One region of the Alteromonas sp. H02 genome, then DNA from elsewhere that is predicted to be linked to it. Evidence: predicted binding sites of a transcription regulator. Region 1 holds the regulator's gene; each other region holds the start of a gene.
The links. Region 1 encodes sigma-54, which starts transcription at its own class of promoters, with help from an activator protein. Its sites were predicted from a motif close to GTTGGCACGNNNNTNGNNT; they were not measured.
Positions count from the first base shown of each region.

Region 2: AC566Q_RS05375 (DUF2726 domain-containing protein) is a predicted target of sigma-54. The motif match lies at 1,457-1,475, and genes of this name have one in related genera.
Region 3: nirB (nitrite reductase large subunit NirB) is a predicted target of sigma-54. The motif match lies at 2,167-2,185, and genes of this name have one in related genera.

Region 1 covers NZ_CM185021.1:4,263,207-4,266,489, forward strand. The annotation lists gene lptB (LPS export ABC transporter ATP-binding protein) at 1-478, shown strand, start outside; gene AC566Q_RS19785 (RNA polymerase factor sigma-54) at 546-2,024, shown strand; gene hpf (ribosome hibernation promoting factor) at 2,049-2,336, shown strand; gene ptsN (PTS IIA-like nitrogen regulatory protein PtsN) at 2,352-2,810, shown strand; gene rapZ (RNase adapter RapZ) at 2,835-3,283, shown strand, end outside.
Region 2 covers NZ_CM185021.1:1,181,367-1,184,649, reverse strand. The annotation lists gene AC566Q_RS05385 (protein adenylyltransferase SelO) at 1-671, opposite strand, end outside; gene AC566Q_RS05380 (hypothetical protein) at 973-1,422, shown strand; gene AC566Q_RS05375 (DUF2726 domain-containing protein) at 1,555-2,154, shown strand; gene AC566Q_RS05370 (hypothetical protein) at 2,217-2,624, opposite strand; gene AC566Q_RS05365 (hypothetical protein) at 2,657-3,283, opposite strand, start outside.
Region 3 covers NZ_CM185021.1:2,101,765-2,105,047, reverse strand. The annotation lists gene nirB (nitrite reductase large subunit NirB) at 1-1,995, opposite strand, end outside; gene AC566Q_RS09640 (bifunctional protein-serine/threonine kinase/phosphatase) at 2,298-3,283, opposite strand, start outside.

The DNA of each region.
Region 1 (3,283 bases):
ACCCCAGGAAGCCTCTATTTTCAGAAAGTTAACGGTTTTTGACAATATCATGGCAATATTGCAGACACGCAAAGACCTTTCTTCTGCCGAACAGCAAAATGAAGCCGATGCGCTACTTGATGAATTCAATATCAACCATATACGTAATAGTACAGGGATGAGTTTGTCGGGGGGAGAGCGGCGTCGGGTAGAAATTGCCAGGGCACTGGCGGCGAATCCAAAATTTATTTTGCTCGATGAACCCTTTGCGGGAGTTGACCCAATTTCGGTTAATGATATAAAGAAGATCATACAGCATCTTCGTGACCGTGGAATTGGTATCCTGATTACCGACCACAACGTCCGGGAAACCCTCGACGTATGCGAGAAAGCCTACATTGTGAGTCAGGGGGAATTAATCGCCCAGGGCACCGCCGAACAGGTTTTAAGTAATCAAAAGGTCAAGGATGTATACCTGGGTGAGCAATTCAGGCTATAGTTAGATGCATATAGACAACAAATTTTGTCCCGATCAATAATAAGCAAGGCGTTAAGAACAGAAGTAGATGAAACCATCTTTACAGCTCAAATTTAGTCAACAACTTACTATGACGCCACAATTGCAGCAGGCGATTAAACTGCTGCAACTATCTACTCTGGATTTACAACAGGAAATCCAGGAAGCGCTCGATTCAAATCCGTTATTGGAAGTTGATGACAACAGCGACAACGATACGGTTGAGAAAAGTAAACTCGATGCGGAAGCGGATGCCGCAGCAACCGCCAGCACCGAGACCAGCATGGACACCAATGAGGCCCTCGAAAAGAACGAGTTGCCCGACGAATTACCCATCGACAGCACCTGGGATGAATATTATTCGGCCTCCTCAGCGCCAGCGCCAGGCCCTGCTTCCAACGACGATGAGAATGTTTTTCAGGGTGAAACCACCGACAATATTCAGGACCACCTGCTCTGGCAAATGCGCCTCACGCCCTTCAGCGATGTAGACCGTGCCATTGCGATTGCCATTATTGATTCGATTGACGAATCAGGATATTTAACCGTAACAGTTGAAGATATCCTGCAGAGCGTCAATACTGAAGATATGGAAGAACCGGTTGAAGTGGACGAAATTGAATGCGTGCTGAAACGGATCCAAATGTTCGACCCGATTGGTTCAGGCTCACGTACCCCGCAGGAGTGTCTACTGGTCCAGTTAAAACAATTTGCTCCCGACACGCCATGGCTCAAGGAAGCAAAAACCCTGATTGAAGACTATGCCGACCTGCTGGGCAGCAAGGACTATCGCACCTTAATGCGTAAATCACGCCTGAAGGAAGACGATTTGCGTGAAGCAATGCGCTTACTGCAAACCCTTAATCCGCGTCCGGGCAGTGCATTAATTACTCAGGAGCCCGAGTACGTTATTCCCGACGTATCGGTCACCAAGAAAAAAGGCCGTTGGGTGGTTGAACTCAATCCCGACAGCCTGCCAAAACTGAGCGTAAATCAGCAGTACGCTGCCATGAGCCGTCAGGCCCGCAACAGTTCAGATTCCCAGTTTATTCGCTCGCATATGCAGGAAGCCAAGTGGTTTATCAAGAGCCTGGAGTCGCGTAACGAAACCTTGCTCAAGGTTGCTAACTGCATTGTGCAGCAGCAAATGGGCTTTTTCGAACACGGCCCGGAAATGATGAAGCCTATGGTCCTCAATGACGTAGCCGAAATGGTTGATATGCATGAATCTACCATTTCGCGGGTAACCACTCAGAAATACATGCACACCCCCCGCGGTATTTTTGAACTGAAGTATTTCTTCTCCAGCCACGTAGCCACCGAGTCGGGCGGAGAATGTTCATCTACTGCCATCCGCGCTCTGATTAAAAAACTGGTTGCCGCCGAGAAGCCCAGTAAACCACTAAGCGACAGCAAAATTGCTCAATTGTTGGCCGAACAAGGTATAAAAGTTGCCCGGCGGACAATAGCAAAATACCGGGAATCCTTGTCGATTCCACCGTCTAACCAACGCAAGAGCCTTATTTAGGCCGAAATATAAGGAAGACGAACTATGCAAATAAATCTTACAGGTCATCACATCGAGATAACCGATTCTTTGCGTAATTATGTTGATACCAAGTTTAGTAAACTGGAGCGCCACTTTGATCACATATCCAATGTGCATGTGATCCTCAACGTGGAAAAGCTTGCTCAAAAAGCCGAAGCCACGATGCATTTGAGTGGCGCGGAAGTATTTGCCTCGTCAGAAAATCAAGATATGTATGCCGCGATAGACAGTATGGTCGACAAACTGGATCGCCAGGTAATTAAGCATAAGGAAAAGCTCAAAAAGCACTAGGCCCAATTTAACCTTATGAATATTCAAGCCTTAGTTAGCCTGGATCGCACTGAATGTGCGGTCCAGTGCAACAGTAAAAAAAGAATTTTAGAAATCATCAGCGATATTGCTGCCGAAACCAACGCCGAAATTCAAAAAGAAGACGCGCTTAACGCCCTGCTCAGTCGTGAAAAAATGGGCAGCACCGGCATTGGCAATGGCATAGCGTTGCCGCATGGCAGACTGGCTAATCTTTCCAACGTAACAGCCGTGGTAGTAACCACCAACCCAGCCATTGCCTTTGACGCCATTGATGATAAACCGGTTGATATCTTTTTTGCCATTCTGGTACCAGAAAACCAGACCGAGGGGCATTTGCAGACCCTCGCCACGATTGCCGGCAAGTTAAGCCAGAAAAGCATTGTAAAAACCATCCGTAACGCCGAATCGAAGGAACAGGTTATCGCCGCACTATGCGACGAGGCTGCAAATTAGTCCGGCAGGGAGTCTGACAAAACCATGAAACTCATTATCATCAGCGGGCGCTCCGGCTCCGGCAAATCCGTTGCGCTAAGGGCGCTGGAAGATTTAGGCTACTACTGCGTTGATAACATTCCGGTAAACCTGCTCCCCACCCTCACCCATACCGTGGTCGACGAATACGATCAGGTAGCCGTGAGCATCGACGTGCGTAACCTGCCAAAGGATCCCGATGAATTAGTTGAGATTCTCGACTATCTGCCCTCGTCCTGGTCGATGACCATTGTTTACCTTGACGCCAGTGATGACATGCTGGTGAAGCGCTTTAGTGAAACCCGCCGCCTGCACCCGCTGGCCAAATTGAATAAATCCCTGGCCGATGCCATTCAGGCAGAAAAAGAATTACTCGCGCCCATTACCGAGCGGGCCGACCTGTACATTGATACCGACAGATTATCGATTCACCAGCTCGCCGAACTTATCCGCGA
Region 2 (3,283 bases), 2.5 Mb from region 1:
TTGGCCACCATCACCTCAGGCTCAAAAGACGACGATCCTTCGTAATACCACGGCCGGTTAACAGTTTCAGCATGCGACATGACTAAACTGAGGGAGCGCGAGGTGGGTACCCCGAGACTATGCATGTGTTCCTGGGCCAGAAACTCCCTGACACTGGAACGTAATACCGCACGTCCGTCTGCGCCACGACAATAAGGCGTCCGCCCGCCGCCCTTAAGTTGCATCTCCCAGCGCTTACCATTAAACATCCCCTCAAACACCGACATCGCCCTGCCATCCCCATAGCCATTGCCGGTCCCAAAGGGGCATTGCTGGATATATTCAGTGCCGTAGATAGACAGCGCATAGCCGGTGGCCCAGCCGGTTTTGCGCATAGGCAGAGGAGCCTGAGAGAGATCGCCAGAGAAGAAGCGAACAAACGCTTCGGTTACTGCCAACTCGTCATCCAGACCCAGCTCGCGAAACAGTGAGTTGCTGTGCGCAACATAACCTGGCGCTTTTAATGGCGTTGGTGAGACCGGCACATAGTGACCGCAAAACACCTGCCGTGGCTGATGATCAACGCCATCAGATGTGGCCTGAGGGTCTGCCTTGAGAGAAGATATAAAAGAGTAATCGGCGCAGGCCGCCATGTCACTCAGGGTGGTAATGGAGGAAGTCTTGTCTGGCATTATGTCATACCCCTTATTCACCCACGGCAGCGATCACTGCCGTAGACTGAAGAGCACGCTCCTGGTTGAGGGTGCTGAAGTGAATTGCACTGGGGTATTGTGCATTATGGTACATAGTATGGAAAGCCTTCCCAAACTATTGCTCCGTCGCAATGGTATTCCCCACTGCATTTTGTGTTGCCATACCGCCGCTATGGCAGCATAAACCTGTCCTCAGGAAATATACTTATGATTGCTACGCAATACTTTAATCGAGGCTATTGCAATTGCTTAGCGTGCAGAGCTCTCCTATAGTAACAGTATGTATAAAAGTAAACGTCAGACTATGAAATTCACGCCGCGTAAACTCATTCTGGTAACCAGCCTGATGGTGATGGCTTCGTCGCTGGTGGCAACCGACTCAATGGCCACCACGGCTCCGGAGTCACAGCCGCAAATCAGTAGCTGTCCGACGGAGTTTTTTGCCGTCAAAATTCACGAGGATGCCAGGCAGTGTCAGCCTTTTGACACCGAAATGCCGGCCTCCTTGGTTTACTTTATTGGTGATACACCCGACGCCATTGTGGCTTACTATCTGGCGTTGATGCCAGACTTGTCGCTGAAAGGCGAACACAACGAACGTGTGTTGCTGGTCAATGACGCGCAGAATGTACGCGTAGTGGTGTCACCCGATGGCGATGGCGCTCAGGTAGATATCCTGGTGCTGGGCGCAGAAACCCCCGCTCCCCTGGCCAGTTTAACCAACGACTAACTTTTATTTCTCTCGCCTGCCAGTGTTTCGAATAACTGGCACCGCCTTTGCTATTTCTCTAACAAGTTTGTCCTGCCGCCCGGGCATGTCATTTTATTGACACTCGTGCGCATTGAATTGTTGAGGAAGCGTATGGAACTTGCCATTATTTTGTTTATGCTGCTGATAGTAGTAACTGTTGGTGCACTTAAACTCTCTGATCACGGTATGAGTTTTCCCTTTCGTAAAAAACAACAGCTTTTTACCCAGGTAGAGCATACCTTTATCAATTTGCTGGAACAGGCCGTTGGCCGTGAATTCAGAATTGTCTCACGGGTTCGCCTTAATGACCTGCTTGCCGTTCGCGACAGCACCAATAAACGTCAGGCTCGCCAGGCACTGCTGCGCGCTGGCAGTAAGCAACTCGACTTCGTGCTGTGCCGTCGCGACGACATGACACCGGTGCTGGCCATTGATTTGGTTCACAAACAAGGCAAGGAAGGTTATAAAACCCAGCGCGACTGGTTTGTGTCTGGCGCCCTGGATGCCGCCGGTATTCCCCACGCCCGCTTCAAAGTGAAATCCGGCTACTCAGTAGATGAGGTCAAAGAGTGCGTAGAAACCAAATTGATCCCACTGCGAAAACAACAGGCTAAACTGGCCGCCAGCAAAATGAATCCGCCGCAGCCAACGCGCCCTACCCGGCCGCTACGCTCCAGTCGTCAGCCTGGCGGTGAACAGGTTGCTGCGTAATAACCAAAGCAATTAAAAAAGGGCCCCTCGGGCCCTTTTGGTATTTTATCAGCAAGTGCTTATTACATCTTTGCCGTTGAATATACTACGGTAAGATGGGCGGGGATTTCAGCACTGGCCGGAACAAACGCCACCGTATCCTTATGGCTGGATACATAGCTGATCAACTCATCCACCGTTGATATTTCTTTAGGCGGACGAGAGCGCCCGCTAAAGCGCATCTGCGACCAGTATGATTGGATCCGGGATTCGGTTAAACCGATTATCTTGGTGTTAAATACCGCTCTGGCCAGAGTTTGCGGCGGCAGCGACACCGGTTCAAGCACCACATCGCTGGCATTACCCATAAACAGATTGCGGATATCGACTTTGTCCAGTTTCACTGTCTGGTTGTCGATGTTGGCCACCACCATAATGTCGTGTTCCTGTGCCAGGGCGTTTATAGCATAAACCCCGAACAAGGACGCCATTACAAGCTTTCTGAGAGAGTTTGTTATTTGCATCAGAACACAAACTCCATACCCAGTTGATAAAGGTTTACTCGTTCATCGAATGCGTCTCTGTCACCAACGGCTTCGAAGGTGGAGATGCCAAGCGCTCCGCGATAATGGGTAACCTCAGCCTTAAAGGCTACACGTACACCGGCATCCCAGCGCACACCTAGGGTTATACTTTCCAGATCAGCAGCCTGGGTTCTGGCAAAGACGGTTTGATAGGCGTAATACAACTGGTCGAGATCCGGTGCTAAACCCAGCGGAATGTCGGTTGCTGCTCCCTGAGGATTAGTGGCCATATCGGCGTAAGTCAAATGCACGGTAAATGGCTGGAAGACCAGCCCGCCCTGCACATAATAACTTTCGATATTCGGCGCCAATACGGTGTCAGACTCAATTCTCATCCATTCCCAGGCAAGATTATAGTCGAGCTCATCCAATGCCAGCCCCACCTGGTAAATATCAAACTCGCCTTCCATAGTCAGAGAATCGGCACTTTCGACAAAGCCAAAGCTGCGGAGCTGATCGGCAAACGCGGAGATTTCGGCCAGATTCACGCTAAAATCGGCGGTGCTATAAGAAGCCCTTAAACGCAGATTTGCGTTGTAAACGCCGCTGAAAACTAGCCCGGTCAG
Region 3 (3,283 bases), 2.2 Mb from region 1:
TTTGTAGCGGTTTTCTAAATCAATTGCCTGACCCACTGAGTCCTGCACGCCATAACGGCACCAGGTACTGCCTACACAGGATTTAACGGTACGCAAGGCTTTAGCATAGGCATGCCCGGTTTCAAAGCCGCCGGCCACCAGTTCTTCCCAAATAGCCGGAAGCTGGTCGACACGGGCACCGAACAGGTCGATACGCTGACCACCGGTAATTTTGGTATACAGGTTATAGCGCTTGGCCACGTCACCTAATAAAATGAGTTTATCCGGCGTGATCTCACCACCTGCTACACGCGGCACAATGGAATAAGTACCGTCTTTCTGCATGTTGCCCAGATAGGTATCGTTGGTGTCCTGCAGCGGCTGATGCTGTTTAGCCAGAATGTAATCGTTCCACACCGAGGCAAAAATCGATCCGGCAGCCGGTTTACAGATATCACAGCCAAGGCCTTTACCGTGTTTTTCCAGCAGTTCTTCAAAGCTTTGGATTTTGCCAACCTGAATCAGGTGATAAAGCTCCTGACGGGAGTAGTCAAAGTGCTCACAAATGGCCTTGGACACTTCTACGCCGCGTTTTTCCAGTTCGCTGTCGACCACGTTTTTCAGTAATGCCGCACAACCACCACAGCCTGTAGCTGCTTTGGTGCTGGATTTTACATCGCCTACCGAGCAGCAACCGCCGTCGATGGCACCCACGATGTCGCCTTTAGAAACGTTGTGGCACGAACAAATGGTTGCCGTATCACCCAGCGCATCGGCCCCCAGCAGCGGTTTTTCCCCTGCTGACGGTAAAATTAAAGACTCCGGGCTATCCGGTAACGCAATACTGTTTAATGCATACTGAAGTAAGGTGTCGTAATCGCTGGTATCACCAATTAACACGGCGCCCAGCACCAGGGATTTATTAGCATCGACAACCAGCTTTTTATACACCCCTTCCGGCTGATTGTGGTAGGTGTATGACAACGCGCCTGGTGTACGGCCATGGGCATCACCAATTGAGCCTACTTCTACGCCCATTAGTTTCAGTTTGGTGCTCATGTCAAAGCCGGCAAATTCACCTTCATTACCGATGATATCGGCGACGGCAGCGCGAGCCATGGCATAACCAGGCGCAACCAGACCATAAATTTTCTTATCCCACAGGGCACATTCGCCGATGGCATAAACATTCTTATCAGAGGTTTTACACTGATTATCGATAACAATACCACCCCGTTCGCCGATAACTAACCCGAATTCACGAGCCAGCTGATCGCTGGGACGGATCCCGGCAGAAAATAGCACCAGGTCGGTTTCCAGGTGCGTACCGTCGGAAAACTTCATGCGGTAGCGACAGGTTTCGCCGGCTTCAATACATTCGGTGGCTTTTTGCGTGTGAACCTGCACGCCGAGCGCTTCAATTTTGTCTTTCAGCAACTCACCGCCCATCGGGTCAAGCTGGACGGCCATCAACTGCGGGGCAAATTCCACCACATGGGTATCAAGCCCGGCCTGTTTCAGCGCATTCGCCGCTTCCAGGCCTAACAGACCGCCGCCCACCACAACGCCCACCTTGCTTTGCGCGGCAGAAGCGCTGATGGCTTCTAAGTCTTCAATAGTCCGGTACACCAGACAGTGTTCCTGATCGTTACCCGGAATAGGCGGCACGAAAGGGTAAGAACCGGTTGCCAGTACCAGGGTATCGTACTCATACGTGTCGCCTGATTGGGTTGTAACAACCTGCTTTTCACGATCGATGTTGGTAACCCAGGCGTTGGTGACAGCATTTACGCCCCAGTTCTGATAGGTTTGCTCATCGGTCAGCGCCAGGTCAGCAGCGGTTTTGCCGGAAAAGTAAGAAGAGAGATAAACACGGTCATAAGCCAGTCGGCTTTCGCCACTTAATACCGTGATATGGCAGTTATGCTCACTGTTAATCAATTGCTCAACAAAGTGGTGACCCACCATACCATTACCAATAATAACGATGCGTTGTTGCCGTGATGACATGTTCATTTCGTCTACCTTTTTTAAAGGCAAAAAAAAACCCACAACCATTCCTGGTTGTGGGCTTCGTTGCCTGTTTAAGCATTTGCTAATCTGTTTGTGTAGGCTCTTGTACTACGCTATTGCTTAGCAATGTAAATGGCACAAGAGTCTTGATGTAAATCTGATACCAATAAAGCAATACAAGTTAAGTGCCAACATTTATAATTAATGACTTTCAATCACTTAGCTTTTTTAATGCTCATCTGCCCCATACTGACACGCACCAAAACGAAGCAGAATCCTGTTCTTGGTGCATCGCACTGGCTACTTTAGGGTGCGTCGAACAGCAGCACCAGCAATACAATTACCGTAATAGCCAGAATGCCGGAGATTCCCTGCCATACCCGAACCGGGTGACGCTCCATCAAGGGTAGCGTGCGTCCATACGCCGGATTAGGATGGTGCAGGTCATAAACAAATTCCGACAAACTTTCGTAGCGTTTGGTAGCCTGAGGATGACAGGCACGCTTTATGGTGGCATCCAGCCACGCCGGTACCGACACATTGCGCTGATTTAAGCTGATGTAGCGCAGTTTGAGTAAGGCTGAATAACTGGTCTTTTTGGCCACGCCCGCATCATAGGGATACTCCCCCGACAACAGGTAATACAGTAATACCGCAAGAGAGAACTGCTCAGCGCGCTCATCTGGCCACAGGCCAACGAAATACTCCGGCGCAGCAAACAGCAAGTCGCCGGGAATAAACAACTGCTCGCTGGCCATTAAAAAGTTGTGACCGGAAATGCTGGCAGCGCCATAGTCAATCAGCGTAAGGGTATTGTTGTCGCCAACCAGCACATTCTCCGGACGAATATCCTGATGCAATATCCCCTGCCGGTGCAGCGCAGTTAATGCGCCCGCTACTTGCGTAGCCCAGTCTCTGAGTACCATCAGATCAGGCGCGCCATTATCATCACGCCACTGCCGCATACTAATGCCCGGACAGTATGTCAGCACAACGTAAAAACAGCTGCGGGAAAACGTCTCACCAACGCCAGCAAGTAATTGTGGATGACTCACCCGCTTAGCCACCCACTCCTCTTTAATCATTTCATCCAGAAAGCCGCTGTTATCCTGCATCGACACGGCAGGCAGTTTAAGCACCACGAGCTCATTGAAGTGCTGATGGCGTGCAAGATACACGCTACTGCGTTCGGTGTTGCTAAGCTGCTTTTCCACTCGCCAGTCGTCAATAACGCTGCCAGTGGTTAGCGGGCTCTGAATAAATGGCAGGTAACCGGATGACTCATAGCTCA